Regions from separate parts of the Streptomyces sp. NBC_01525 genome, predicted to be linked through region 4. Evidence: riboswitches for the same ligand, from Rfam matches in the RefSeq annotation. Region 4 holds a riboswitch; each other region holds the start of a gene.

Region 1 (7,244 bases), 4.1 Mb from region 4:
GAGCAGTGGCGCGTCCGCGGCCGCGGGCAGGTCGTCGAGGTTGCAGCGGGAGGCCAGGTCGGGTTCGGCGGGCCAGCTGCCGATCACCGTGCCCGCGCAGCGCAGGCCGTGGGTGCGCAGGGCCAGTGCGGTCAGCGCGGTCGCGTTGAGCGTGCCGAGACCGGCCTCCGTCACCACGAGCACCGGCGCGTCCGCCAGCCGCGCCGCGTCCGCGAGGGTGCCGCCGACCGCGTCGAACCGGACCAGCAGCCCGCCCGCGCCCTCGACCAGTACCAGATCGTGCGAGGCCGCCAGCTTCTCCGCGGCGTCGGCGACCTCCTGCGGCCCGACCGGCGCCAGACCCGCCCGCGCGGCCGCCGTCGCCGGGGCCAACGGCTCGGGGAACCGTGCCAGTTCCGCCGCCGTCACCGCACCCGCCAGCCGCGCCACCTCCGCCGCGTCGCCCGGCTCGTCCGCCCCGACGCCGGTCTGCGCGGGCTTGAGCACGGCCACCGAACGCCCGCCCGCGAGCGCCGCCGCCGCGAGCGCCGCCGTCGTCACGGTCTTGCCGATCCCGGTGCCCGTACCCGTCACGAACAGCACCGTCATGGTGTCTCCTTCAGCCTTGTCGTACGTGCCTGTCGTCCGCGAGGGAACGCGAGATCACGCGCGGGAACGCGGGGAAAAGCTCTGGAAAAAGGGGCCGAGGCCCCGGGCGTCCCGGGAAGGCCCCGGGACGCCCGCGCCGGTCAGCCCTCCCGGGCGGCCGCGCACACCGCGGCGCAGATCCGGGCCACGTCGTCGTCGCCGGTGACGTACGGCGGCATCGTGTAGACGAGGTCCCGGAACGGGCGCAGCCAGACGCCCTCGCGGACCGCCGCCGCCGTCGCCGCGGCCAGGTCCACCTCGTGATCGAGCTGGACCACGCCGATCGCGCCCAGCACCCGGACGTCCCGCACCCCGGGAAGGTCCCGGGCCGCCGCCAGGCCCGTCCGCAGTCCGGACTCGATGCGGCGCACCTCGCCCGCCCAGTCCTGCGACAGCAGCAGATCGACGCTGGCACCGGCGACCGCGGTGGCCAGCGGATTGCCCATGAACGTCGGGCCGTGCGCCAGCACCGGCACCTCGCCGCGCGAGATACCCGCCGCCACCTCCGCCGTGCACAGCGTCGCCGCCAGCGTCAGGTAACCGCCGGTCAGCGCCTTGCCCAGACACATCACATCCGGGGCGACCCCGGCGTGCCCGGCGGCGAAGAGCGAGCCCGTACGGCCGAAACCGGTGGCGATCTCGTCGAGGACCAGCAGCACGCCGTGGGCGTCGCACGCCTCGCGCAGCACCCGCAGATAGCCGGGGGAGTGGAACGCCATCCCGCCCGCGCCCTGCACCACCGGCTCCACGATCACCGCGGCCAGCTCGTCGGCGTGACGGCCGATCAGCTCCCGCAGATGCGCCGCGTACGCCTCGTCGACCGGGGCGTCGAAGCCCGGCGGCGGCGCGTCCGCGAAGATCTGCCGCGGCAGGACGCCCTGCCACAGCTCGTGCATCCCGCCCTCGGGGTCGCACACCGACATCGGATGCCAGGTGTCACCGTGGTAGCCGCCGCGCCAGGTCAGCAGCCGCTGCTTGCGCGGGCGGCCCACCGAGCGCCAGTACTGCAGACACATCTTGACGGCGACCTCGACCGCCACCGAACCGGAGTCGGCGAGGAAGACATGGCGCAGCGGCTCGGGCGTGACGGCGACCAGCCGTTCGGCCAGCCGCACGGCGGGCTCGTGGGTGAGCCCGCCGAACATCACATGGCTCATCCGCCCCAGCTGCTCGTGCGCCGCCTCGTCCAGCACCGGGTGCCGGTAGCCGTGCACCGCCGACCACCACGACGCCATCCCGTCGACCAGCTCACGGTGCCCGCCCGCCGGTTCGGCCAGCCGCAGCCGCACCCCGGCCGCCGACTCGACGACCAGCGGTGCCGCGCGGCCGGGCATCGGACCGTACGGATGCCAGACGTGCTGCCGGTCGAGGGCGAGCAGGTCGGCCGGGGGAAGCGGCTCAGGCATTGGGCGGCAGCTCCGTGCCCGCGCCCCGGCGGCGCACCGACACCAGGCCCCGCCGGACCTCGTCGGAGGGGGCGCCATCGGACGAGGCGGCCTGTTCGGGGACCTCGCCGGAGCTGTGGCAGCCGCCCGCCTCCGCGTCGCCGCAGCCACCGTCGCCGCAGACGCCGCCCTGGACGCGGTGGCCGGGCAGCGTCGTGGTGTCGGTGCCCTCCACCTCGAAACCGGCGTCCGCGATCATCGCCAGATCGTCCTTGCCCGCCTGCCCCTCGCTGGTCAGATAGTCGCCCAGGAACAGGGAGTTGACGAGGTGCAGCGCCAGCGGCTGCATGCTGCGCAGATGCACCTCCCGCCCACCGGCCAGCCGCACCTCGACGTCCGGGCAGACGAACCGCGTCATCGCCAGGATCCGCAGCGCCCGCTGCGGCGTGAGGTTCCACTCCTTCGCCAGCGGCGTCCCCTCGAACGGGATCAGGAAGTTCACCGGCACCGAGTCCGGGTCCAGCTCCCGCAGCGCGAACACCACGTCGACCAGGTCCGCGTCGCTCTCGCCCATCCCGGCGATCAGCCCGGAACACGCCGACATCCCGGCCGCCTGCGCCTGCCGCACGGTCTCCACCCGGTCCCCGAAGTCATGGGTGGTGCAGATGTCGCCGTACGTCGCCTCCGAGGTGTTGAGGTTGTGGTTGTAGGCGTCCGCACCGGCCTCCCGCAGCCGACCGGCCTGACCATCCGTCAGCAATCCGAGGCAGGCGCACACCTCGACGCCCTCGTTCTGCTCCTTGATGGCGGAGATGGTCTCCGAGACCCGCTCGACGTCCCGGTCGGTCGGACCGCGCCCGCTGGCCACCAGGCACACCCGCTTCGCGCCCCCGGCCACCCCGGCGGCCGCGGCCCGCGACGCGTCTTCCGGCTTCAGCCAGGTGTACTTGAGGATCTCCGCCTTCGACCCGAGCCGCTGCGAGCAGTACGAGCAGTCCTCGGGGCAGAGCCCGGACTTGAGGTTGACGAGGTAGTTGAGCTTCACCCGTCGGCCGAACCACTGACGGCGCACCTTCCCGGCCGCGGCCACGACGTCGAGCAGGTCGTCATCGGACGTCGCCAGTACGGCGAGTGCCTCTTCGCGGGTCGGCAGCTCGCGCCGCAGCCCCTTCTCCACCAACGTGTTCAGCAGCTCCATGGCGATGATCCTGACGTACGCCGGTGCCCCGGGCCAAGGAGGATTCCCACAACGCGCCCGGATCGGGGTGTGTGTATCACCACACCCTGGGGCGGTGGAACGACCGCTAACGTCTATCAGCAGTCCACAATCACCAACGACCTCGCCCGCGACGCCGCCGACCCTCGCGGGCGGGGCCGCACAGGGAATCGAAGGAAGCCGATGCCAGCGGATCCCGCCCTGCCGCCACCCCGTGACGCCCCCTCCGCCGACGCCGCCCCGCCGGATCCCGGCGTGGCGTTCGGCTGGCTCGACACGGCCCACGACGCGCGGCTGCACGCGGGTCTGCGCCGCGCCCTGCGCCCGCGCTCCGCCTCCTGCGAACTGCTGGACCTGGCGAGCAACGACTACCTCGGACTCGCCCGCCACCCGCTGGTCACCCGCGCCGCGGCACAGGCCGCGCACCGCTGGGGCGCCGGGGCCACCGGCTCCCGGCTGGTCACCGGCTCCATCGAACTCCACGCCACGCTGGAGGCCGAACTCGCCGCGTTCTGCGGCTTCGAGGCGGCCCTCGTCCTCTCCTCCGGGTACGCCGCCAACCTCGCCGCCGTCACCGCCCTCACCGGACCCGGCGCCCTCGTCGTCTCCGACGCCGGCAACCACGCCTCCCTCATCGACGGCTGCCGCCTCTCCCGGGCCCGCAAGGCCGTCGTCGCGCACGCCGACCCCGCCGCCGTGGACGCCGCGCTCTCCGCGCACGGCGGCCGGGCGCTCACCGTCACCGACGGGGTGTTCTCCGTCGACGGTGACGCCGCGCCGCTGCCCGCCCTCGCCGCCGCCTGCCGTCGCCATGGCGCGGGTCTCCTCGTCGACGACGCCCACGGGCTCGGGGTGCTCGGCGACGGCGGGCGCGGCGCCGTCGCCGCCGCCGGGCTCGCCGGGGCGCCGGACACCGTCGCCACCGTGACGCTGTCGAAATCCCTCGGCTCCCAGGGCGGCGCGGTCCTCGGCCCGGCCCGGGTCATCGAGCATCTGGTCAACACCGCGCGGACGTTCATCTTCGACACCGGGCTCGCCCCGGCGGCGGCCGGCGGCGCCCTCGGCGCGCTGCGGCTGCTGCGCCGCGAACCGGAGCGCGCGGCCCGCACCGGCGAGGCCGCCGCCGCCCTCTACCACCGGCTGACCGCCGCCGGGCTGGCCGCGGTCCGGCCGGACGCCGCCGTCGTCGCGGTCCGCGCCCCGTCGCCGGATGCCGCCGTCCGCTGGGCGGCCGACTGCCGCGCCGCCGGCCTCCTCGTCGGCTGCTTCCGCCCGCCGTCCGTGCCCGACGGCGTCTCCCGGCTGCGTCTGACGGCCCGCGCCGATCTGACGGACGCCCATCTCCACACGGCGGTACGGATCCTGACGGCGACCGCGCCGCGCGGATGAGCCTTCGGGCGGCGGGGCGCACCGGACGGTGCGTGCGCCGGAGCCGCCGGTAGCGGCCGGAGGGCCGCCGGGGGCGCCCGAACCGCTCTCGCGTCGTACGATTCACCGCTTCGAGCGAGAGATATGGGCATTTCGTGGTGGATCGCGGGGCGTACCGGCAGCATGGACCGCCGGTCCGCACCCCGGCGTGCGTGGCCGACTCGGTGACCGAGCGGCGTCCCGCCTCCCGCCCGTGCGCCGGATCCGACCCCCGGTGGGAAAAAGGATGGCACCGCGATGGCAGATCACCAGGAATCCACCCTCACCCTCCCCGGCGCGCCGGAGTCGGTCGCGACCGCGCGCAGGCACGTTTCCGCGGTGCTCGGCGCCTGGGGCCTGGACCCGGCCGCGCCGTTCACCGACGCGGTCCGGCTGATCGTCTCCGAGCTGGCCACCAACGCCGTCCGGCACACCGGCGACACCTCCCCGTACTTCACCGTCGCGCTGCGGCTCGACCGCGACGAGACGCTGACCGCGGGCGTCACCGACCGCGACCCCCGGCCGCCCCGGCGGCTCCCCGCCGAGCTGTGCCGGGACGGCGGCCGCGGCCTGCTGATCGTCGGTCTGCTGGCCGCCGAGTCCGGGGGAGAGGTGGCGACCGTGCCGGACCCGGGCGGCGGCAAGACCGTCCGGGTCCGGCTGCCGTGGCCGTCCGCCGGGCGGTGACCCGCGGCCCCCGCCGCTCAGCCGACCCGGCCGTACGACACCGCGCCGGTCCAGATCTTCTCCAGGCGGACGACGGTGCCGGTGCGCGGGGCGTGCCAGATGCGGCTGTGACCGGCGTAGATCCCGACGTGGTAGACGCCCTGGCCGCCGTGGAAGAAGACCAGGTCACCGGCCTTGCGGGCGGCGGCGCGGATGTGGCGCGTGCGGTTGTACTGCGCGGAGGTGGTGCGTGGCAGGCTCCGTCCGGCGCGCTTGAAGGCGTACTGCGTCAGCCCCGAGCAGTCGAAACGGTGCGGCCCCCGGGCGCCGTACTGGTAGGGCGCGCCCTTCTTGGACGCGGCGATCCGTACCGCCGTGGCGGAGACGGGGCTGGCGTCGGCGCCCGGGGGGAGCGTGACGGTCGCGCCGACGGTGGCGAGTGTGAGAGCGGAGATGGTTCCGGCCCGGGCGACCGCGGCCGGCATGTGCATGCGCACAGTCATGCGCAAACCCTTCGTCAGCCGCCTGCGAAGGAAGACCTGTCGGGTTCGGGCAGGCGAAGTTGCCCGGCCGTGCGTACGGCTTCACCCCAAGGGGCCCGTCGGCCTGACGGCCGTGGCCCCGTCGTGCTCGGGTCCTCCGCTCCTGCCGATGCGTCCGCGTCGACCTGACATCCGGGACGGCGGCAGGATTCGGCGTCCGTCCGGACCGCCCCGCCGCTGTGGCGGGGGCTTGTCGTCGAGGGGATCGTCACGCATCGGGCGGGCGAATTCCGCGCTGAAATGACGAAGTGTGACATTGATCACAAGTGCGTCAAGTGGTGCTTTCGGGGCGTCCGGTGCCGGGCGCCCGGTCCGCCCGCGCGCCCCGGACCAGCGGGAAAGCGGTCCCGCGCCGCGCTCTCCGCCCTGGCGCCCTGCAACATGACGTCCCCGTGAGAGCCGGGAACGGGCTGGTCCGTACGGGCGAGCCCGGTCGGGCGAGGGGTGTCGGGCGCGGACGCGGCCGGACCGGCGGCGCGCGGCGGTCGGCCACCGTCGTGGCATGCCGCGGCCCGGCCGCCGGGAGGGGCGGCCGGGCCGCGGGAGCCGACCGGGTGAGGTCAGGCCGGTAGCGCGCGAGCGCGGGAGGTCAGGAGCTCAGCTCCCAGACCGCTTGGGCGATGGCGTCGGTGTGGTTGTCCAGCGCCGTGTCGTCGATGTTCTTCGAGGTGTCGCAGGACTCGTGGTAGCAGGCGTCGAACGCCTTGCCCGCCTCGCCACCCCACGCCTTGGCCTGCGCGTCGGTCTTGATGTAGTCGGCGCCGGAGAACAGCCCGCCGACCGGGACCCCGGCGTCCTTGAACGGTGCGTGGTCGGAGCGGCCGTCGCCCTCGGTCTCCTTCTCGGTGGCGATGTCCTTGGACGCGAACCAGTCCTTGAACACCTTCTCCAGCCGCGCGTCGTCGTCGTAGACGAAGTAGCCGGGGTTGGGGGAGCCGATCATGTCGAAGTTCAGATACGAATCGAGCTTCGCGGTGTCGGCGCCGAGCGAGTCGACGTAGTGGGAGGAGCCGATCATGCCGTCCTCCTCGTCGCCCCACCAGCCGAACCGCAGGTGCTTGGTGGGCTTGAGGTCCGCCTTGGCGACCGCGAGCGCGACCTCCAGGATCCCGGCGGAACCGGACCCGTTGTCGTTGATGCCGGGGCCCGCGGGGACGGAGTCGAGGTGGGCGCCGGACATCACGGTCTTGCTCTCGTCGCCGCCCGGCCAGTCGGCGATGAGGTTGTACCCCTTCGCGCCGCCGCTGTTGAACTCCTGGACCTGCGTGGTGAACCCGGCGGCGTCCAGCTTGCCCTTCACATAGTCGATCGACGCCTGGTACCCGGCGGTGCCGTGGGCGCGGGTGCCGTTGTTGGCGTCGGCTATGGACTGGAACTTGGCGAGGTCGGCCTTGATGTCGG
Region 2 (7,244 bases), 1.2 Mb from region 4:
AGGTGGCCGGGTGGCCGGACCGGGCGGACGAGATGTTCTTCCCCGCCGGTGCGGTCCTGTTGCTCTACACGGACGGGCTGACGGAGGCGCGCAACCGGGCGGGCGAGTTCTACGACCCGGTGGCCCGGCTGCGCGGCCGGGCCTTCCCTGATCCTGACCGGCTGCTGGACACGCTGGTCGCCGAGGTCGCCCGGCACACCGGCGGGGCGGGCGCGGACGACATGGCGTTGCTGGCGGTGCAGCGGCCGTTGGAGGAGTAGGAGGAGCAGGCCCGGTCGGTGCGCGGAGGAGTGGCGGGGCGCGGGCGGGTCGTCGCGGGGCGTGCGGGGCTACGGGGCACGCCGGGCACGCCGGGCACGCCGGGCGTGCGGGGCCGCACCGGCGCGCGGGGCGTGCGGCCGGGCCCCGCGCGCCGGTGCGGCCCCGAGGGCGGCCCCCTACGCCACCCAGTGGACGCTCTGGCCGTGCGCTCCCGTCAGGGCCACCGGGCGGTCGTCGAGCGCGAGGGTCAGCAGCCGCTCCTGGTCGGCCGGGGTGAGGCGGCCGGCGGTCGGGGCGGGCCGCCACGGGGTGACGGAGTGGTGCTCCTGGGAGATCCAGTGGCCGCCGCCCGGCCGCGCGGCGAGCACCGTGCGCACCCGGTCGGCGAACCGTTCCCGGTGCGTGGGCGGCAGATAGGGCAGCACGGCGGTGTGAAAGACGACGAGCGTGGCGTCTTCCGGGACCCGTGCCGCCAGCGCGGGCAGCTCCTCGACCAGGTCGCCGCGGACGATCTCGGGCCGCGGCGCCGTCCGTACCGCGTCCACGGCGGCCGTCAGGCGCTGTGCGCGCTCCGGGGTGCCCGGCCACACCAGGGACCGCAGCCAGCGCAGCGCCTCGGGGTCGTCCACCGGGTCGAGCGGGGCGAGATCGATGCCGCCGCGCCACACGATCTCCGGCAGCCGCGTGGGCGGTGCCGCGTCCTCCTCGGCCACCCGGTCCTCCCGCCCGACGCGGCACCGGAAGGTGACCGGACTGTCCGGGGCCCCGAGGGTGGACGCCTCCGGGTGCGCCGCCGTTCCGGGCGTCCCCAGGGCGGCGTCCGGCTCGTACGCGTACCGGTAGCGATCCGGGTGGAGGCAGAGACCGGCCGAGGTGCCCACCTCCAGGAGGGCCAACGGGCCGCGGAGGCGGGCCAGGACGGGCAGCAGGGCGGCGCAGCGGGCCGGTTCGTTGGTCTGGGTGGAGCGGCTCATGACGACCGCGCGGACCTCGTCCCAGTGCCGGATCGTCCACTCGCGCCAGCGGCCGTACGCCAGCTCACCGCGCGGGCCCTGCTCGGCGTGCGGGCCGTCGAGGTGGCGGACGGCCGCCAGCAGGAGGTTGGGCTGCTGCTTGTTGCCCACCGGGAGGGAGGCGGCGAGGAGTTCGCACAGCTCCGGGTCCTGCCCGATCCGCGCCGTCAGCTCCTCGTGGGCCGCACACCGGCCCCGCGCCTCCCACCAGGAGAAGTCCCGGTAGCGCGCTGCCAGGGCCGGTGCGTTGTTGACGAAGTCGACGACCATGATCAGACGCTACTGCCCTCACGGAGAGTGAAGGGTGCGCACCCCTCCGCATAACAAGTGATGCACAATCACGCGGAGGCCGTTTCGTGAAAGGCGATCAACTCGCCCGGCTTCACCGTTCGTTGTCCCGAAAAGTCTTGGCCAATGACTGTAGTCGGATGGAGCGGATTCGCGGGATCGCTTGGAAATCGGCCCCGATCTCTATTACTGTCCGATAACGGAGCGCGGTCGTCCCAGCCGTCGCCGAGGCGGCACCGTGCCCCCACGCCGAATCCCGTACGCGCTCTTCAGGTATGCCGGGCATCCAGGCACACCGGTGGTCACTTCCGTATACGGCGCCTCCTTGCACGCCGATGCGCCGATATTTCGTGAACTGCCGTGACGTGTCCTGAATTTGCCTCGGGCGGCCCGAGCGGCGCGGAGGGAACCGGGGAACCACCACCATGGGGTGAATCGGACGCCTCGGCCAGAGGCCGCCCGTAGGAGACCTTCCTGCTCCGAACCCGTCAGCTAACCCGGTAGGCGCGAAGGAAGGAAAGGAGTGCGCCCCCGTGGCGTCCAACAGGCTTGCCCCCGAGGCCGCGTCCGCCCGCCCCCTCCCCCAGGATCTGCCAGGGTCCCTTACCGATACGGCCACCTTCGCCCCGGGCGCGTTCGCCCCGGAGGGCCCCGGTCCGTACGGCGCGGCGGACGACGGGCCCGGTGAGTGGAACCCGACCGAGGAGTCCGTGCGGTCGGCCCGTGGCCGCCACCGCGTCGCCAAGCAGCGCGGCGGTCTGGCCCGGGGCGGCACGGTCCTCGGCGTCGGCGTGATCGCGGCGGTCGGCGCCGGCGGCATGGCGACCGCCGAGGAGAAGCCGCCGGTCCCGATCTCCATGCCGGACATCGGCTCCCTCGCCGCCGACGTCACCGGAGCGCTGCCGGACGCCGAATCGCTGCCCGGCATCGGGTCGTTGCTCGGCTCCTCCGACGACGCGGGCGACGCGCCCGGGGCGGTCACCGCCGCGGCGCCGCTGTCGTCCGCCGGGATCACCACCGAGGACGGGCAGGGGGCCGGCGCCGGAGAGGCGCTGCGCAGCCGCATCCTCCAGCAGGCCGACACCCAGCAGGCGGCCGCCGAGCGCGACGCCCGGGACGCCGCCGAACACACCGCCCTCGTCCAGGCGGAGAAGACCGCGGCGACGGACCACAAGGAGGCCGTGGCCGACGCGAAGGCGGAGCGGGCCGAGGCCGCGCGCAAGGAGGCCGCCGCCCGGGCGAAGCGCGAGGCCGAGGCCCGCGCGAAGGCGGAGGCGGCGCGCCTGGCCGAGCTGGCCAAGAGCTATCTGCTGCCGGTCACCTCGTACACCCTCACCGCGAGCTTCGGCCAGCCGGGCGACCGCTGGGCTGCCGACCACACCGGCCAGGACTTCGCCGCCCCTACGGGCACGCCGGTCAAGGCCGTGCACTCCGGGACCATCACCCAGGCGGGCTGGGCCGGTGCGTACGGCTACCGCATCCTCCTCACCCTCGACGACGGGACGGAGCTGTGGTTCTGCCACCTCTCGTCGATGGTGAAGACCGGCGGCAAGGTCTCCACCGGCGAGGTCATCGGCCGCGTCGGCGCCACCGGAAACGTCACGGGCCCCCACCTCCACCTGGAGGTCCGCCCCGGTGGCGGCGATCCCATCGACCCGATGCCGTGGCTGCGTGGGCGGGGCCTGAACGTCTGAGGACGGGGAGCGCGAGGGGCGGCCCGGGGCGTGCGCGGTGGTGCCGCGCGCCGGGCAGGACCCCGGGCGGGCCGGGCGCGTGGCCGGGGCGTGCGCGGCGCGCGGCGTGCGCCGGTCGTGGCTCCGGCGGCGCGCGCGGGCAGCGCTCGGCCCGGGGCGGGCAGTTGGGGCGGCACTCCGGGTGGGCACCCGGATGCCGCGCCCCGGAATGCCCCCGCCCTACCGCGTGTTGAAGTGACGCATGACCACCACACGTAGGCCGCTCGGTTCGCTCTCCGTCTCCCCGCTCTGCCTCGGCGGCAACGTCTTCGGCTGGACCGCCGACGAGGCCGAGTCGTTCGCCGTGCTCGACGCGTACGTCACCGGCGGCGGCAACTTCATCGACACCGCCGACGCCTACTCGGCCTGGGTGCCGGGCAACAAGGGCGGCGAATCCGAGACCGTCATCGGCGACTGGCTCGCCGCCCGCGGCAACCGCGACGACGTCGTCATCGCCACCAAGGTCGGCGCCCACCCCGACCTCAAGGGCCTCTCTGCCGACACGATCAAGAAGGCCGTCGAGGGTTCGCTGCGCCGCCTGCGCACCGACCACATCGACCTCTACTACACCCACTACGACGACGAATCGCTGGAGGTCGGTGAGTTCCTGACCGTCCTCGACGACCTCGTCCGGGCCGGAAAGGTCCGCGAGATCGCCGCCTCCAACATCTCGGCGCGGCGCCTGGAGGAGGCCCTGACCTTCTCCGAGCGCGAGGGCCTCGCCCGTTACGTCGCGGTCCAGCCGCAGTACAACCTGGTCTCCCGCGACACCTACGAGGGCGAACTGGCCGATGTCGTCGCCCGCCACGGTCTGGGCGCCGTCCCGTACTACGCGCTCGCCTCCGGTTTCCTGACGGGCAAGTACCGCCCCGGTACGGACGTTGACAGCGCCCGGTCCGGCGAGGCGGCCGCGTACCTCGCCACCGAGCGCGGCGTCCGCGTCCTCGCCGCCCTCGACGCCGTCGCCGCTGCCCATGGTGCGGAGGTGGCCACCGTCGCCCTCGCCTGGCTCGCCGCCCGCCCCACGGTCACCGCCCCGATCGCCAGCGCCCGCACCACCGCCCAACTCCCCGCCCTGCTGGCCGTACAGGGCCTCCGGCTCAGCGCCGAGGAACTGACGTCGCTGGATGAGGCTTCGGCGTAAGTTGGCGTAAGGCGGCGTGAACGGTGGGCCCGCCTTGGTCGTTGAGCGCCTGAGGTGGGCCTGCCCGGTGCATGGGTAGACGCGGGGTACGGGTCGGGAGGTCGGATGTGCCGGGAGGCGGAGTCGCCCATGGATGAGCCCCGCGTATCAGGTACGAGGCCCGCGGCGGAGACCGAGCCGCTTCCCGCCGCGCGCCTGTCGGCGTACGCGGACGTGGGCGCGCGGCTCTCCCTGCTGAGCGACCGCGGGCTCACCGATGCGGTGGCCGCCGCTCCGGCGCGCGGTTCGGGCATCGGCGGCCGGCGGGCGGAGATGGAGGTCGAGGGGCGGCGGGTCTTCGTCAAACGCGTCCCGCTGACCGACCTCGAACTGCGGCCGGAGCACGTCCGCTCGACCGCCAACCTCTTCGGCCTCCCCCTCTACTACCAGTACGGGGTGGGCTCGGCGGGGTTCGGCGCCTGGCGGGAACTGGCCGCGCACCTCATGACCACCGCCTGGGTCCTGCGGAACGCGTACGCGGGTTTCCCGCTGCTGTACCACTGGCGCGTCCTGCCGGACCGGCCCCCGGGCGACTTCGCCGACGCGTTCGGCGGCGTCGAGGGGGCCGTCGCCCACTGGGAGGGTTCCTCCGCGGTACGCCGTCGGCTGGAGGCGATCGGCAGCTCCTCCTTCAGCCTGGTGCTCTTCCTGGAGCACGTGCCCCGGACGCTCGCGGACCGGCTCTCCGACCTCCGGAACGGCGCCTGGGCGGAGCCCGGCGGCAGCGCGCCCTACCGCTGGGCGGAGAACGAGCTGCTGCGCGGCACCGAGTTCATGAGCGCCCACGGGCTGGTCCACTTCGACACCCACTTCGCCAACCTGCTCACCGACGGCCACCGGGTCTACTTCACGGACTTCGGCCTCGCCCTCAGCCGCGACTTCGACCTCTCCGCCGAGGAGAGCGCCTTCCTCACCGACCACCTGGTGTACGACCGCTCGTACGCGCCGGGGCATCTGCTCCGCCACCATCTGCCGGAAGCGGTGCGCGGCGGCATCGATCAGGGAGCCTTCCTGAGAGCTTGGATCGCGGGTCGTCGGCCCGAGGGCGTTCCCGCTGAGATCGGCGCGCTCATCGATCGGCATGCTCCGCATGCGGTGGTGCTGGATGAGTTCCACCGGCGGCTGCTCGGGGTGAGTAAGCGGACGCCGTTTCCGGGGCGCGAGGTGCGGAGGGCGTGGGGTGGGGGCGGAGTGTCGGGCGCGGGGCCGGCCTGAAGGACCGGCCTGGCGGCTCGGCCCGGCGCTAAGCCCGGCCTCGGCCCGGCCTCGGCTTCGACGCCCGCTGAGCCGTCTGTTCGGGGCCAGCCTGGGCCGGCCAGCCGCTGGCAGGGCCGGGGCAGGCTGACGGCTGCCGGGGCCGGGCCCGTGTCCGGCTTCGTCGCGCTCGGCGTGGAGGAGGGTGAGGGGTGAGAGGTGAGAGACGAGGGGCGAGGGGCGACCGGCCGGTCCTGGTCCGGTCGGCCTCCGGCTGCGCCGGGGCGGCACGGTCCCGCCTCGGGCTGGGGCGACCGGTCCGGCCCCGGCCTCGGGCCTGCCGACCGTCCCGGTCCCGCCCCGGCCGGGTCACCCGCGCCGGTCCGCCACCACCCATGACGCCAGCGCCATGCCACCGGCCACCGTGAACACCGACGGCCACGCCCCGATCTTCTTCGCCAGCGGATGCGACCCGGCGAACGCCGCCACATACGCCCCGCCCAGCGCCGCCGCGGCCTTCCCGCCGGCCTTCTCCTGCCACCCCTTGGCCGCCACCGCCCCGGCAGCGGCCAACGCCACCCCGCCCAGGGGCCGCTTCTTCGTCCACCGAGCCACGGCGTAACCACCCACGAGGCCGGTCGCGGCCACTGCTGCTGTCGGAATTCCTGCCATCACTCATGCCTCTCGTTCACGGGTTGGATAAACGTCTCGCTGCTGGACTTTACGCCCATCCCGTCGGCTCTGGAGGGGCTGCCCGGCGAGCTATGGCGTCCGGGAGAGTGCTGCCTGCCAGCAGCCGCAAAGCAGTTGAGCGTTACGGGGGTTGTGCCGTAGGAGGCGAGCAACTGTGGCTCTGCGCACATCGCTCGTAGACGCGTGCCATTTCTCTGGCGGGTTGGCAAGATCAACCCATGGCGAAGGCGAAGTCGGCACCCGTTTGTTTTGGCACCCCTGATGGGGTAGTCGAGGGACAGTGGTTCAAAGGGCATCGGGAATTGCATCGAGCGGGGGTGCACCGCACCTCTGGCAAAGGAATCGCGGGAACCGCTTCGAAGGGCGTAGATTCCATCGTTCTCTCCGGTGGATACGTAGACGATGTCTACGGTGAAGAAGAGATCATCTATACCGGAGAAGGGTGTCGAGACAGGGACACCGGGCGCCTTTACGCGGACCAGAGCATGGAAAGCACAGGCAACGCTGGATTGCTACTCAATGAGGCACGTGGCGACGCGGTCCGTGTCATTCGCGGCCTGAAGATCGAGGGTAAGAAGCGGCGCAGGACAATGGGTGGGTATGAGTATTGCGGCTTGTTCCGGGTGGCCGATCACTGGATGACCGTCGGGAAAGAGGGCTTTCGCGTCTGTCAATTCAAGCTAGTGAAGTTGGCGCCCGGCGAAGTTCCCACGCCGAAGCCGATTGCGCTGCCGCAGGGCGATGGCACCCCTATTGAGGAGCAGGTGCGTCGCGCCGTGGAGTACGAGCTTCTGGTGCGAGACTCCAAGGTGGTTCGTACCGTGAAGAAAATGTACGACAACACATGTCAGATATGTGAGAGTCGCCTACAGGTCTCCC
Region 3 (7,244 bases), 1.0 Mb from region 4:
GGTCCGGACGTGGTGCGGACGTGGTGCGGAACACCGGAAGTGGGGCTTCCGAAGCACCGGTGACCGCGTGAGAGACTGGTCTAGACAACCGTTACGACTTGAAGGGCAACACCATGGCTGAGCGCCGCGTCAATGTCGGTTGGGCCGAGGGGCTGCACGCCCGTCCCGCCTCGATCTTCGTCCGTGCGGCCACCGCCGCCGGCGTTCCCGTGACGATCGCCAAGACCGACGGCACCCCCGTGAACGCGGCCTCGATGCTCGCGGTGCTGGGCCTGGGCGCCCAGGGCGGCGAGGAGATCGTGCTCGCCTCGGACGCCGAGGGCGCGGAGGCCGCGCTGGAGCGCCTGGCGAAGCTGGTCGCCGAGGGCCTCGACGAGCTGCCGGAGACCGTCTGAACCAGGACGCCACCGCCTCCCCACAGCCGGGGAAAGGCCCCGCCGCCACGACCGGAAACGGTCACCGCAGCGGGGCCTTTCGCGTTCCGCGCGACGGAACGCCCCCCCGAGGCGGCACCCCTCCCCTGCCCGCAATTCGCCGCAGCCCCGCGGGCACCGCACGACCGAATACCTGAATACGCATCTACGCGATTGCGGCAATTCCCGGATGGCGTGTTTTCCCGGCACCCGTTTCCGCAATTCCCCGAACAGATCCCGCCACCCGCCGGTCGCCCCGTATACCGCGCCCCTATGGAGAACGCACCCGCCCGCTGCTGAGGGGACGTTGCGGATGGCGCACCGCGGCCGGCTGACGGTGCCGCGGGCGGTACGCCGGGAGCGACCGCGCGACATGCGACGCCATCAGGGCGCGCGCCGCCTCCGCGTCGCCCCGGGTCACCGCGTCCAGCACCGCACCGTGGTCGTCCCAGGTCTCCGCGTACCGCGCCGAAAGCTCGACGACGTACATCCACTCGATCTTCCGCCGCACCTGGGTCAGCAGCGCGGTCAGCCCCGGATTGCCCGCCGCCCGCGCCAGCGTCTCGTGGAACCAGCGGTCCAACCGGGGCAGATCGCCCGGACAGCCGCGGCGTGCGCGCTCCCTGCCGAGCCGCACCACGCCCCGTAAGACCTTCAGATGCGCGTCGGTGCGGCGGGCCGCCGCGCGGGCGGCGCCCATCGGCTCCAGGAGTGCGCGCAGATCCAGGAGGTCGGCCGCCTCCTGGGCGGTGGGCGCCGCGACGCAGGCGCCCGCGTGCCGTCGCGCGGTGACGAACCCCTCGGACTGCAGGGTCCGCAACGCCTCACGGACCGGCACCCGGGAGACGCCGTAACGGGTGGCCAGAATGTCCTCGACGAGTCGGCTGCCGGGGATCAGCGCACCGGAAACGATGTCGTCGCGAATCGCCGTGGAGATGCGCTGCACGGAAATCTGGCCTTGCGTCATCGTGGGTGCCTCCACCGTCCTCCCCGGAAAACGCCGGTGTACGGCGCCTTTTCGGCGACTCTATTCGACGGTGTCGGCTTCTTTACCGCCTTCACGCATTCATGGAAATCTTTTGGTGAGGGCCTTCCCTGACCGCCGGGAAATCCGGCCACCCGCCGTACGGCACCGGACGCGCCGGAGCCCCGGACGCCCAGTGAGGGCGGGCCGGGGCTCCGGGAGGCGATGTGGATCAGACGTTGACGCCGTGCGACCGCAGGTAGGAGATCGGGTCGATGTCCGAGCCGTAGTCCGGACCGGTACGGGCCTCGAAGTGCAGGTGCGGGCCGGTGACGTTGCCGGTCGCGCCGGACAGACCGATCTGCTGATGGGGCATCACCTGCTGGCCGACCGAGACACCGATCTGCGACAGGTGGCCGTACTGGGTGTACGTGCCGTCGTTCATCTTGATGACGATGTTGTTGCCGTACGCGCCGCCCCACCCGGCCTCGACGACGGTGCCCGCGCCGACGGCGTGCACGGTGGTGCCGGGGGCGGCGTGGAAGTCGATGCCGGTGTGCGTACCGGAGGACCACAGTCCGCTGGACGCCTGGTAGGCGGTGGAGACGTACGAGCCGGAGATCGGGGCGACGAAGGCGTTGAGGCGCTTGCGCTCCTCCTCGCGGGCGGCGCGGACCTTGGCGTCGTGCCGCTTGTCGGCCGCCGCCTTGGCGGCCTGGGCCTGCTTCTCCGCCTCGGCCTCGGCCTTCGCCTTGGCCTCGGCGGTCTCGGCGACGGCCTGCTGCGCATCGGCCTGGGCCTGGACGCGCTCGGCGAGTTCGTCACCGAGGACGACGGCCCGCTGCAGGCCCGTGTCGTGCGCGGCGCCGGACGTGGCGGCCATCGCGGGAGAGGACACGGAGACGACGACGCCGGAGGCGGCGAGACCGGCGATGCCGGCGATGTTGCGGGTCGTCCGGGCGCTGCGGCTCGGACGGCGATGCTTCCCGGTGGCACGGGTGAACGCCATGTGCTGGCTGGTCCTTTCCTTCCTTCTCGCCTACCGGGTTAGCTGACGGGTTCGGAGCAGGAAGGTCTCCTACGGGTTCCTCCGGAGAGGCGCCCGATTCACCCCAGGGACGTGTGGGTCCCCGGCTCCCCTGGCTCGCGCCGTACGGGGACTCGGCGATGACTGTCCGGTGCCGCGGTTGCGGCGTGCAGCTGACGGACAGCGCGCATGAAGCTAATCGTGGCAACTTTCAATCGGCAAACAGAAACGCCATATTGTGCGTTACGCCACACCGGGGCGGCGGAACCAGTGGCCAGCAAATCCGGGCGTAAAGGGGATCCCGAGAGTGGCCGTCCACCCTCGGGATCCCCTTTTGTTCCACTGTGCCGGGCCGCCGTGACGGCCCGGCCGGGGCCACCGCCCCTCCGGTTCGTCAGCCGCTGACGACCGTCACCTCGCCGATGCCCAGCGCCCGGACCGGCTCAGCGATCTGCGCCGCGTCACCGACCAGCACCGTCACCAGCCGGTCCGCCGGGAACGCGCTGACCACGGCGGCGGTCGCCTCGACCGTGCCGGTCTCGGCCAGCCGCGCGTACAGCTGCGCCTGGTAGTCGTCCGGCAGATGCTGCTCCACCTGGTCGGCGAGGGTGCCCGCGACCGCCGCCGCCGTCTCGTACTTCAGCGGCGCGACGCCGACGAGGTTCTGCACGGCGACGTCCCGCTCAGCGTCCGTCAGCCCCTCCGCCGCGAGGGTGCGCAGCACCTTCCACAGGTCGTCGAGGGCCGGACCGGTGGACTCGGTGTCGACCGAGCCGCTGATCGCCAGCATCGAGGCGCCGGTGGAGCCCCCGGGCGCGTCCGGCGCCGACGACCGCAGCACCTGACCGAAGGCCCGCACCCCGTAGGTGTAGCCCTTCTCCTCACGCAGCACCCGGTCCAGACGCGACGTCAGGGTGCCGCCCAGGCAGTACGTGCCGAGGACCTGCGCGGGCCACTGGCGGTCGTGGCGGTCGGCGCCGATCCGCCCGATGAGCAGCTGCGTCTGCACCGCGCCGGGGCGGTCGACGATCACGACGCGGCCGGTGTCGTCCGCGGTGATCGGCGCGACGGCGACCGGCTCGGCGGCGGACCCCTGCCAGGCGCCCAGCGTGTCGGCGAGCGCCGCGGCCACGTCGATGCCGGTGAAGTCACCGACGATCACGACGGTGGCCGCCGCGGGCCGCACATGCGCCGCGTAGAACGCCCGGACGGCCGCCGCGTCGATGCGGCCGACGGTCTCCTCGGTGCCCTGCCGGGGCCGCGACATCCTGGACGACGCGGGGAACAGCTCCTTGGACAGCGCCATCGCGGCGCGGCGCCCCGGGTTGGCCAGCTCGTGCGGGATCTCGTCGAGACGGTTACGCACCAGGCGCTCCACCTCGCCCTCGGGGAAGGCGGGGGCGCGCAGCGCGTCGGCGAGCAACCCCAGGGCGTGCGACAGCCGGGAGGCCGGGACCTCCAGGGAGACCCGCACCCCGGGGTGGTCGGCGTGCGCGTCCAACGTGGCGCCGCAGCGCTCCAGTTCGGCGGCGAACTCCTCGGCGTCGTGCCGGTCGGTGCCCTCCGACAGCGCCCGCGCCATGATCGTGGCGACGCCGTCCAGGCCCTCCGGCTCGGACTCCAGCGGCGCGACGATGTCGACCTCGACGGCCACGACCTGCTGGCCGGGGCGGTGGCTACGCAGCACCGTCAGGCCGTTGGGCAGCGCACCGCGCTCGGGCGCCGGGAAGGCCCACGGCTTGGGCGCCCCGCCCCGAGGCTGCGGGTGGAAGGTCATCTCGCTCATGGCCAGGTCCTCGCGGGTCGTGGCGTCGCTCACCGGTCCGCCTCCTCGTCGTTGTCGGCGCTCTCGTCGGCGGCGGTCGGCTCGTACACCAGCACCGCGCGGTTGTCGGGGCGCAGCCGGGCCTGGGCGACGGCGTGCACCTCCTCGGGCGTGATGTCCAGAACACGCCCCACGGCGGTCAGCGCCAGCTGCGGGTCGCCGAACAGGACGGCATAGCGGCACAGTTCGTCGGCGCGCCCGCTGACCGTCGCGAGGCGGTCCAGCCACTCGCGCTCCAGCTGGGCCTGCGCCCGCTCCATCTCCTCCGGGGTCGGCCCCTCGGCGGCGAACCGGGCCAGCTCCTCGTCGACGGCGCTCTCGATGTCCGCGACCTCCACGCCCCCGGACGTCTTGACGTCCAGCCAGCCCAGCGACGGCGCACCGGCCAGCCGCAACAGACCGAACCCGGCGGCGACGGCGCTGCGGTCGCGGCGCACCAGGCGGTTGTAGAGACGTGAGGACTCGCCGCCGCCCAGGACGGTCAGCGCGAGATCGGCGGCGTCCGCCTCCCGGGTGCCGTCGTGCGGCAGCCGGTAGGCCGACATCAGGGCACGCGAGGGCACCTCCTCCTCGACGACCTCCCGCAGCTGGCCGCCGAGGGTGTCCGGCAGGGCACCGCTGCGCGGCGGCTGCTTGCCGTCGTGCGAGGGGATCGACCCGAAGTACTTCTCGACCCAGGCGAGCGTCTGTTCGGGGTCGATGTCGCCGACCACCGACAGGACCGCGTTGTTGGGCGCGTAATAGGTGCGGAAGAACGCCCGCGCGTCCTCCAGGGACGCCGCGTCCAGATCGGCCATCGACCCGATGGGCGTGTGGTGGTACGGGTGGCCCTCCGGGTACGCCATGGCCGTCAGCTTCTCGAAGGCCGTGCCGTAGGGGACGTTGTCGTACCGCTGGCGGCGTTCGTTCTTGACGACGTCGCGCTGGTTCTCCAGCGACTCCTCGTCGAGCGCCGTCAGGAGGGAGCCCATGCGGTCCGCCTCCAGCCAGAGCGCCAGCTCCAGCTCATGGGCGGGCATGGTCTCGAAGTAGTTGGTGCGCTCGAAGCTCGTGGTGCCGTTCAGCGAGCCGCCGGCACCCTGCACCAGCTCGAAGTGGCCGTTCCCCTTGACCTGCGCGGAGCCCTGGAACATCAGGTGCTCGAAGAGGTGGGCCAGGCCCGTACGGCCCTTGACCTCGTGACGCGAACCGACGTCGTACCACAGGCAGACGGCTGCCACCGGCGTCAGATGGTCCTCCGAGAGCACCACGCGCAGGCCGTTGGCCAGCCGGTGCTCGGTCGCTGTCAGGCCGCCGGAGCCGGCTTTTTCTGTGGCCGTGTGACCCATGGGCATGTACGTCCCTTCGATCCGCTTGCGAAGAAGTCCTGTCACTGTATGCAACCGCGTCGGCATCTGGCGAAGTTCCCGCCCGGCCGCCCCCGTATGAGCGGCGGGAAGCGCGCCACGGCCCCGTGGAGGGGAGTCGCGTCCGGCGTTGTCGGTGGGGCGGTCCACAATGGTCCGCGTCGGAGTCAGCAGACTCACCGGTCGATTCCCCGCCGGTCGGACCGGCAGCTGTTCACCAACGGCTGGTCGACCTACACATCGGCAGTAGACGCAGCAGAAGGAGCCGCAGCCGCGATGGCCCGCCGCAGCACGAAGACCCCGCCGCCGGACGACTTCGAGGAGAGGATCCTCGACATCGACGTCGTCGACGAGATGCAGGGTTCCTTCCTTGAGTACGCGTATTCGGTCATCTACTCCCGCGCCCTGCCGGACGCCCGGGACGGCATGAAGCCCGTGCACCGCCGCATCCTCTACCAGATGAACGAGATGGGCTTGCGCCCCGACCGCGGCTACGTCAAGTGCGCCCGCGTCGTCGGCGAGGTCATGGGCAAGCTCCACCCCCACGGCGACGCTTCCATCTACGACGCCCTGGTGCGCATGGCGCAGCCGTTCTCGATGCGGCTGCCCCTGGTGGACGGCCACGGCAACTTCGGCTCGCTCGGCAACGACGACCCGCCCGCCGCGATGCGGTACACCGAGTGCCGGATGGCGTCCGCGACGTCCCTGATGACGGAGTCGATCGACGAGGACACCGTCGACTTCGCGCCGAACTACGACGGCCAGGAGCAGGAGCCGGTCACCCTCCCCGCCGCCTACCCGAACCTTCTGGTCAACGGCTCGTCCGGCATCGCTGTCGGTATGGCGACAAATATGCCGCCGCACAACCTCGGCGAGGTCATCGCCGCCGCACGTCACCTCATCAAGCACCCCAACGCCGACCTCGAGACGCTGATGCGGTTCGTGCCGGGTCCCGACCTGCCCACCGGTGGCCGGATCGTGGGGCTGGGCGGCGTGCGCGACGCGTACGAGAAGGGCCGCGGCACCTTCAAGATCCGCGCCACGGTGGCGGTCGAGAACGTCACCGCGCGCCGCAAGGGCCTCGTCGTCACCGAACTGCCCTTCGCCGTCGGCCCCGAGAAGGTCATCTCGAAGATCAAGGACCTGGTCGGCTCGAAGCGGCTGCAGGGCATCGCCGACGTCAAGGACCTCACCGACCGCGAACACGGTCTGCGCCTGGTCATCGAGATCAAGAACGGCTTCAACCCGGAAGCCGTCCTGGAGCAGCTCTACAAGCTGACGCCGATGGAGGAGTCCTTCGGCATCAACAACGTCGCCCTCGTCGACGGCCAGCCGCTGACCCTGGGCCTCAAGGAGCTGCTGGAGGTCTACGTCGACCACCGCTTCGAGGTCGTACGGCGGCGCAGCGAGTTCCGCCGCGGCAGGCGCCGCGACCGGCTCCACCTGGTGGAGGGCCTGCTCACCGCCCTCGTCGACATCGACGAGGTCATCCGCCTCATCCGCTCCAGCGAGAACAGTGCCCAGGCCAAGGAGCGGCTGATCGAACGCTTCTCCCTGAGCGACATCCAGACGCAGTACATCCTGGACACGCCGCTACGCCGGCTCACCAAGTTCGACCGCATCGAGCTGGAAGCGGAGCGCGACAGGCTGCGCTCCGAGATCGAGCAGT
Region 4 (7,244 bases):
CGGTTACGGCGCCGAGCAGTACGGCGGCGCCTACGAGACCGGCGCCTACGCCGCGTCCTCGTACGGCACCGGCTCCCACGACACGGGTTCCTACGCCACCGGCGCGTACGACGCGGCCGGGTACGACACCGGCACGCACCACGCCATGACCTACGGGACCGGCTACGGCACGGACGCGCAGGGCGGTGCCTACGACCCGTACGCCCACACCGGCCACGAGACGCCCGGCACCGGCACCCACGCGTACCGCTACGACGACGGGTACGGCACGGACACCGGCGCCTACCCGACCGGCACGCACCACGCCGCCTACGCGACCGGCGCCTACGAGACGGGCGGGCTCGGCACGGACGCCCTCGGCACCGGCACCGGCACGTACGCCTACGGAGGCGACCCCCTCGGCACCGGCTCTTTCCCCGCCGGTTCCTTTGACACCGGTTCCTCCCACACCGGTCGTTACGACGCCCCCGTCGGTTACGACGACCGGACGGCGTACGGCACCGGCGGCTACGAGGCCACCGCCACGGTCGTGCAGCCGGCCATCACCGAGGACGCCGGACACGACGCCACCGCCGTGTGGCCGACGATCGACCAGGCGGCGACCGCGATCATCCCGGCCCAGGGCGGCCCCCCGGCCGTCGACTCGCTGCCGCACCAGCCCGCCGAACCGCCGCGGCCCGAGGCCGGATCCCCGGGGTCCGGTTCGGGCGCCCGTGCCGCCGCGCTCGCCGACGCGATGACCCAGGCGACCCCGATCATCCCGTCCGACCTCGCCGACGACACCCCCGACCACGGCCGGGCCGCCTCCCCCGCGGTGCGGGGCCGGGGCCGCCGCCGGACGGCGAAGCGGTCGGCGCTGCTGACCATCGCGGTGCCCTCCGTCGCAGCCCTCGGCGTCTGCGCCGCCGCCGCGGCCACCGTCGGCAGCTTCGGCGGGGGCGAGAAGGACGAGGCCGCGGCGGCCGCGCCGGAGGCCGGGGGCGTCAAGCCGTCGACGGCCAACAGCAAGCTCGACACCCAGCTCGCGGGGCTCAGCGCCGGGGCCGACGACTTCGCCGGCCGGGCGAGCCGCACCCAGGAGCGCATCGACCTCAAGGCCCGGCAGGCCGCCGAGAAGAAGCGCAAGGAAGACGAGGCGAAGCGCAAGGAGGCCGCGCGCCCGAAGTTCGTGCTGCCGGTCACGCAGCACGGGCTGAGCGCGCTCTTCGGTCAGGCGGGCGTCAACTGGATGTCCGTGCACACCGGCATCGACTTCCCCGTGTTCGGCGGCACCCCTGTCATGGCCGCGACCGACGGCACCATCCGCACCCAGTGGAACTCCGCCTACGGCAACATGGCGATCGTGACGGCGCCCGACGGCACGGAGACGTGGTACTGCCACCTCAGCAGCACCAAGATCCGCTCCGGCTCCGTCAAGGCCGGCGACCAGATCGCGTACTCGGGCGACTCCGGCAACTCCACCGGCCCGCATCTGCACTTCGAGGTGCGGCCGGGCGGCGGCTCGCCGATCAACCCACTGCCGTGGCTGCAGAGCCACGGGCTCAACCCCAACTGACGCCCGGTGCCTGCCGGTCCGTCCGGCAGGCACCCGCGTGGTGGCCCGGCCCCTGAGGGCCGGGCCTTTTTCACAACTTCTCGACCGGGGCGTACCGCAGCAGCAGCCGCTTGGGCTTCTCGCCGCCGAAGTCGATCGTCGCCTCGGCGTTGTCCCCGCCGCCCTTGACGCCGACGACCGTGCCGAGGCCGAAGCTGTCGTGGGTGACGCGGTCGCCGACGGCGAGCGCCACCACCGGGCGGTCGTTGCTCCGCCGGGTCGCGAACCCGCTCGGGCCCTTGGCCCGCGACGTACCGAACCCGGCGCCGACACCGCCGCTGCCGCCGGAGCGCATCCCGCCCATGGTCGCGGACGGCGTCGCCGGTCCGGTGCGCCGCCAGTCGACATACGTCGCGGGGATCTCCTCCAGGAACCGCGACGGCGGGTTGTACGACGGCTGGCCCCAGGCGCTGCGCATCGTGGAGCGGGTGAGGTAGAGGCGCTCGCGGGCGCGGGTGATGCCGACGTAAGCGAGGCGGCGCTCCTCCTCCAGCTCCTTGGTCTGGCCGAGCGCGCGCATGTGCGGGAAGACGCCGTCCTCCATGCCGGTGAGGAAGACGACCGGGAACTCCAGGCCCTTGGCGGTGTGCAGGGTCATGAGGGTGACGACGCCGCTGCCGTCCTCGTCCTCGTCGGGGATCTGGTCGGAGTCGGCGACCAGCGCGACCTGCTCCAGGAAGTCGGCGAGCGTGCCGCCGGAGACGGGCTCCTCCGCGTCCACATCCTCCGCGGCGGGTCCGGCCACGCGGTCCTGCTCGAACTCCAGGGCCACAGCGGCGAGTTCCTGGAGGTTCTCGATACGGGTCTCGTCCTGCGGGTCGGAGGAGGACTGCAGCTCGGCGAGGTAACCGGTGCGTTCCAGGACCGCTTCGAGGACGGTGGCCGGTCCGGCGCCGGATTCGACGATGGTGCGCAGCTCTTCCATCAGGGTGTTGAAGCGCCGGACGGCGTTGGCGGAGCGGGCGGCCATGCCGTACGCCTCGTCGACGCGGCGCAGCGCCTGCGGGAAGCTGATCTTCTCGCGGAGCGCCAGGGCGTCGATCATCGCCTCGGCGCGGTCGCCGATGCCGCGCTTGGGGACGTTGAGGATCCGGCGGAGCGGGACGGTGTCCTCCGGGTTCGCGAGCACCCGCAGGTACGCGAGGATGTCGCGGACCTCCTTGCGCTCGTAGAAGCGGACACCTCCGACGACCTTGTAGGGCAGCCCGACGCGGATGAGGATTTCCTCGAAGACACGGGACTGGGCGTTGGTGCGGTAGAAGATCGCGACGTCTGAGGCGCGGGCATCCCCGGCGTCGGTGAGACGGTCGATCTCCTCGGCGACGAACTGGGCCTCGTCGTGCTCGGTGTCGGCGACGTACCCGGTGATGCGGGGGCCCTCACCGGCTTCGGTCCAGAGGTTCTTGGGGCGGCGGTTCTCGTTGCGCTCGATGACGGCGTTGGCGGCGGAGAGGATCGTCTGGGTGGAGCGGTAGTTCTGCTCCAGCAGGATCGTCGTGGCGTCCGGGTAGTCCTCCTCGAACTGGAGGATGTTGCGGATCGTGGCGCCGCGGAAGGCGTAGATCGACTGGTCGGCGTCGCCGACGACGCACAGCTCGGCGGCGGACTCGGCCGGACCGACCAGCTCGCGGACGAGGGTGTACTGCGCGTGGTTGGTGTCCTGGTACTCGTCGACCATGACGTGGCGGAAGCGGCGGCGGTAGTGGGCCGCGACGTCCGGGAACGCCTGGAGGAGGTTGACGGTCGTCATGATGATGTCGTCGAAGTCCAGGGCGTTGGCCTCGCGCAGCCGCGCCTGGTAGAGCGCGTACGCCTGGGCCAGGGTCTTCTCAAAACCGTCGGCGGCCTGCCCGGCGAAGGTCTCCTCGTCGATGAGCTCGTTCTTGAGGTTGGAGACCTTGGCGCTGAAGGACTTGGGCGGGAACCGCTTGGGGTCGAGATCCAGATCGCGGCAGACCAGGGCCATCAGGCGCTTGGAGTCGGCGGCGTCGTAGATCGAGAACGACGAGGTGAAGCCGAGGTGCTTGGACTCGCGGCGCAGGATGCGGACGCAGGCACTGTGGAAGGTGGAGACCCACATGGCGTGGGCCCGGGGACCGACCAGCTCCTCGACGCGCTCCTTCATCTCCCCGGCGGCCTTGTTGGTGAAGGTGATCGCGAGGATCTGGCCGGGGTGGACGCCGCGGGCGGCAAGCAGATGCGCGATGCGGTGGGTGAGCACACGGGTCTTGCCGGAACCGGCTCCGGCGACGATCAGCAGCGGGCCGCCGGAGTGCACCACGGCGGCCTTCTGGGCGTCGTTCAGCCCCTCCAGGAGCGTGGCCGGGTCGACGGCGGGGCGGGCGGCGCCGTCGCGGTAGTGCGCGTCCCGGGGCACGGGAGCGTCGTACCTGCCGCTGAAGAGGTCGTGCGGGACCTCCTCCGGGGCCGGGCCGTGCTCGTCCTCGGGGGGCGGCGGGGGCTCCTCGTCCTTGGGAGCGAGGTCCGCCAGGAAGCTGTCGTCAAAGAGGCTGCTCATCGCCCACCGAGTCTAGGCCGCCCCACTGACAGTCGGCCCCGGAGTCGCGGAAGTGCCGGAAGGACGGGCGTTCCGCCCCCACCACTCGCGAATCCGGCATTCGACGCAGAAGCCTCGCTTTACCCGCACGAACGTCACCTCATGCACACAGGTCACAGAAAGGTTTCGGGCAATTCGAACACCTGCCTTCACAGGAGCCACACGAGTTGGCTAGGTTCACGCTCGGGCTGCCCGCATCCCGCGGACGACAGCGTCCGCACGGGCCGCCTCCGCCGAGTCCGGCCCTGCCCCACGGCACCCGGAGCCGGGGACCCACCAGCACCACCGGGGTGAATCGGTCGGTACGGCCGCACGCGTGCGAACGTACGGACCGTAGGGCAAGCCTTCCGTCTGCGACACCGCCCGAACCCGACAGCTAACCCGGTAGGCGGTCCACGGAAGGAGTCGTCGGCCTTGCCGTCGCACCGCAAGCCGCGTACCCGCGTCCTCACCTCGCCCGGCAGCCGCCGGACGGCCGCCGGTCTGACGACCGCGGCCCTCGCCACGGTCACCCTGCTGTCGCAGTCGGCCGAGGCGTCCCCCCGCTCCCCGAAGCCGACCGTCGAAGAGGTCAAGAAGAAGGTCGACACCCTCTACCGCCAGGCGGAGGTCGCGACCCAGAAGTACAACGGCGTCAAGGAGCGCGTCGACGAGCGGCGGGCGGAGGTCGGCGACCTCCAGGACGCCGCGGCGCGCCGCACCGGCAAACTCAACGAGGCCCGCCGGGAGCTGGGGACCTTCGCCGCCGCGCAGTACCGCGGCGGCGGCATGAACCCGACGGCGCAGCTGATGTTCTCCAAGGACCCCCAGCAGTTCGCCGACCGCAGCCACCTGATGGAGCGGCTGACCGGGCGGCAGCAGCAGGCCGTCGACGCCTACCAGGAGCAGCAGGCCGCCGCCGCCCACCAGCGGGCCGAGGCGACCCGCAGCCTGGAGCGCCTCCAGGAGTCGCAGACCGCGCTGGCCGACTCGAAGCGGACGGTCCAGGGCAAGCTGACCGAGGCCCGGCAGCTGCTCTCCGAGCTGACCGCCCAGGAGAAGGCGCACCTGGCGGAGCTGGAGCGCAAGAAGGAGGAAGAGGCCCGGCGCAAGGCCGAGGAGGAAGCTCAGAAACAGCGCGAGCAGCCCAGTGGCGGGACGGACACCGGCTCCCCCGGTACGACCGACCCCGGCCAGGGCGGCGGACCGGCCGACGGCTCGTACCATACGAAGGCCGAGAAGGCGCTCGCGTTCGCCCGCGCCCAGATGGGCAAGCCGTACGTCTGGGGCGCCACCGGCCCCAACTCCTACGACTGCTCCGGGCTGACGCAGGCCGCGTGGAAGGCGGCCGGGGTGAGCCTGCCGCGCACGACGTGGGACCAGGTGAACGTCGGCCAGCGCGTCGTCACCAAGGATCTCGCCCCCGGTGACCTGGTGTTCTTCTACAACGACATCAGCCACGTCGGGATGTACATCGGCGACGGCAAGATGATCCACGCCCCGAAGCCGGGCGCCAGCGTGCGCATCGAGTCGATCTACTACATGCCGATCTACGGGAGCGTCCGCCCGGCGTGACACCCCTCCGGGAGGCCGCCGCACCGCGCGTCCTCCCGGCGAAACGCCTCCGGCCCGGCACCCTCGGTGAGGGGCCGGGCCGGAGGCGTACGCGGGGTGTGCCGGGGGCGCGGGGGACAGCGCCGCGCGCCCCGGTCGGGCTCAGGTCCAGAGCACCGCGATGAAGATGTTGACCATGGTGAGCAGGCCGACCGTGCCGAACAGCGGCTTGGCGATGCTCTCCTCGTCCCGCTTGACGTAGACCAGGCCCAGGATGACGACCAGGACGGCCAGCTTGACGCCGATCTTGATGTTGTCGACCGGGCTGCCCTGGGCCTGGTTCAGGCCGACCAGCGCGATGCCGGTGACCAGCATCGTCAGCGCACCGTGCAGCATCGCGGGCACGAACCGGGCGGTGCCCGCGCTCATCGCCTTCATCTGCGTGAGAAAGCCCCCCAGCAGGGAGGCGATACCGATGATGTGCAGGCCGACGAAGATATTGATTACTACGTCCATGGTACGGATCGTAACGGTCTCCCCCATACCTCCTTCCGGGGGCCCGGTGGTGGGCGTTCATGGCCGGTCTGCGGCCTGTCCGTGGGGCGGGGGCGGCTCCAGGGTGCGGCGCATGGACCGGCTGAGGGGGCCTGTAGGGGGTGTGACCCGGCCGGTCTCGCGCGGGTCGCCGGTGTCTGGGCGCGGGGGTGGGCGCGGGCCCGTGCGACGCCGGCGCCGCGAGTGGTCCCGGGTGGCTTCCGCACCGAGGTCGGCCATCCGCGGGAGGCCGCACGGTACGTCCTCCCCGCCGCCGACCCCGCGGTGCTGCGCGCACTGGCCCGTACGGTGACGGCGCCGGACATCCGGCTCAAGATCTGCGCGCCCCGCGCCGAGGTCGCGCCGCTGCTCACCGCCGCCTGGCGGTACGACGAACCGCAGTACCTCATGACGGCCCCGCTGCCGCCGGATCCCCCGGCCGCCGCGCCGCCGCCCGGCTACCGCCTCGACACCGAGGAGTGCGACGGGATCATGGACGTACGGGTATGGGCCACTGGCGGGGCGGCCGACCGGCCCGCCGCGAGCGGCCGGATCGCGCTCACCGGCGGCACGGACGGCGCCCGGTGTCCGCCGTCCACGACATGATCGGCACGGAGCCGGAACACCGCCGCCGGGGCCTGGGCCGCCTGGTGATGGCGGCGCTCACCGCCTACGCCGTCCGACGGGGCGCCACCGAGGGCGTACTCGTCGCCAGCCCGCCCGGCCGGGAGCTGTACACGGCCCTCGGCTGGCGCCTGCGTTCTCCGGTGACGGCGGTGGTGCGGGCAGGGTGAGTGGGGCGGGCGAGGCCGATGTCGCGTGGGGCCGGGGCCCGGTGGCTCTCGGGGCGGCCCACGTGGCGGACGCGTCGGCCCTCGGCCGTCAGCCCTTGATCTCTCGTCCCAGCCACCGGAAGATCTCGGGGACCTGTGCGCGCCACGCCGCGCTCGTGTGGCCGCCTGCGTCCGCGCCGATCCGCCGGACGGTCACCGCGGTCGGCCGACGGGCCTCCCGCTGCAGTCCGAG

What was found. A riboswitch is a leader RNA that binds a small molecule or an ion and turns the genes downstream of it on or off. The one in region 4 is predicted to bind cyclic di-AMP.
Region 1: another riboswitch for cyclic di-AMP. It lies ahead of OG422_RS00845 (C40 family peptidase); the one in region 4 lies ahead of OG422_RS19435 (NlpC/P60 family protein).
Region 2: another riboswitch for cyclic di-AMP. It lies ahead of OG422_RS13905 (M23 family metallopeptidase); the one in region 4 lies ahead of OG422_RS19435 (NlpC/P60 family protein).
Region 3: another riboswitch for cyclic di-AMP. It lies ahead of OG422_RS23865 (M23 family metallopeptidase); the one in region 4 lies ahead of OG422_RS19435 (NlpC/P60 family protein).

The regions. Positions count from the first base shown of each region.
Region 1 covers NZ_CP109397.1:206,196-213,439, reverse strand. The annotation lists gene bioD (dethiobiotin synthase) at 1-588, opposite strand, end outside; gene OG422_RS00865 (adenosylmethionine--8-amino-7-oxononanoate transaminase) at 729-2,033, opposite strand; gene bioB (biotin synthase BioB) at 2,026-3,210, opposite strand; gene OG422_RS00855 (8-amino-7-oxononanoate synthase) at 3,412-4,617, shown strand; gene OG422_RS00850 (ATP-binding protein) at 4,894-5,322, shown strand; gene OG422_RS00845 (C40 family peptidase) at 5,340-5,804, opposite strand; cyclic di-AMP (ydaO/yuaA leader) riboswitch at 5,809-6,009, opposite strand; gene OG422_RS00840 (M28 family metallopeptidase) at 6,433-7,244, opposite strand, start outside.
Region 2 covers NZ_CP109397.1:3,124,528-3,131,771, reverse strand. The annotation lists gene OG422_RS13915 (PP2C family protein-serine/threonine phosphatase) at 1-260, shown strand, start outside; gene OG422_RS13910 (DUF2332 domain-containing protein) at 438-1,544, opposite strand; cyclic di-AMP (ydaO/yuaA leader) riboswitch at 1,930-2,083, shown strand; gene OG422_RS13905 (M23 family metallopeptidase) at 2,096-3,256, shown strand; gene OG422_RS13900 (aldo/keto reductase) at 3,498-4,439, shown strand; gene OG422_RS13895 (protein kinase family protein) at 4,569-5,693, shown strand; gene OG422_RS13890 (hypothetical protein) at 6,042-6,344, opposite strand; gene OG422_RS13885 (YDG/SRA domain-containing protein) at 6,584-7,244, shown strand, end outside.
Region 3 covers NZ_CP109397.1:5,336,117-5,343,360, reverse strand. The annotation lists gene OG422_RS23875 (HPr family phosphocarrier protein) at 114-395, shown strand; gene OG422_RS23870 (GntR family transcriptional regulator) at 685-1,380, opposite strand; gene OG422_RS23865 (M23 family metallopeptidase) at 1,610-2,386, opposite strand; cyclic di-AMP (ydaO/yuaA leader) riboswitch at 2,399-2,554, opposite strand; gene OG422_RS23860 (pitrilysin family protein) at 2,799-4,181, opposite strand; gene OG422_RS23855 (pitrilysin family protein) at 4,220-5,557, opposite strand; gene OG422_RS23850 (DNA topoisomerase (ATP-hydrolyzing) subunit A) at 5,852-7,244, shown strand, end outside.
Region 4 covers NZ_CP109397.1:4,316,912-4,324,155, reverse strand. The annotation lists gene OG422_RS19445 (M23 family metallopeptidase) at 1-1,555, shown strand, start outside; gene pcrA (DNA helicase PcrA) at 1,626-4,112, opposite strand; cyclic di-AMP (ydaO/yuaA leader) riboswitch at 4,373-4,558, shown strand; gene OG422_RS19435 (NlpC/P60 family protein) at 4,566-5,705, shown strand; gene OG422_RS19430 (hypothetical protein) at 5,847-6,200, opposite strand; gene OG422_RS19425 (hypothetical protein) at 6,423-6,824, shown strand; gene OG422_RS19420 (GNAT family N-acetyltransferase) at 6,803-7,012, shown strand; gene OG422_RS19415 (alpha/beta hydrolase) at 7,101-7,244, opposite strand, start outside.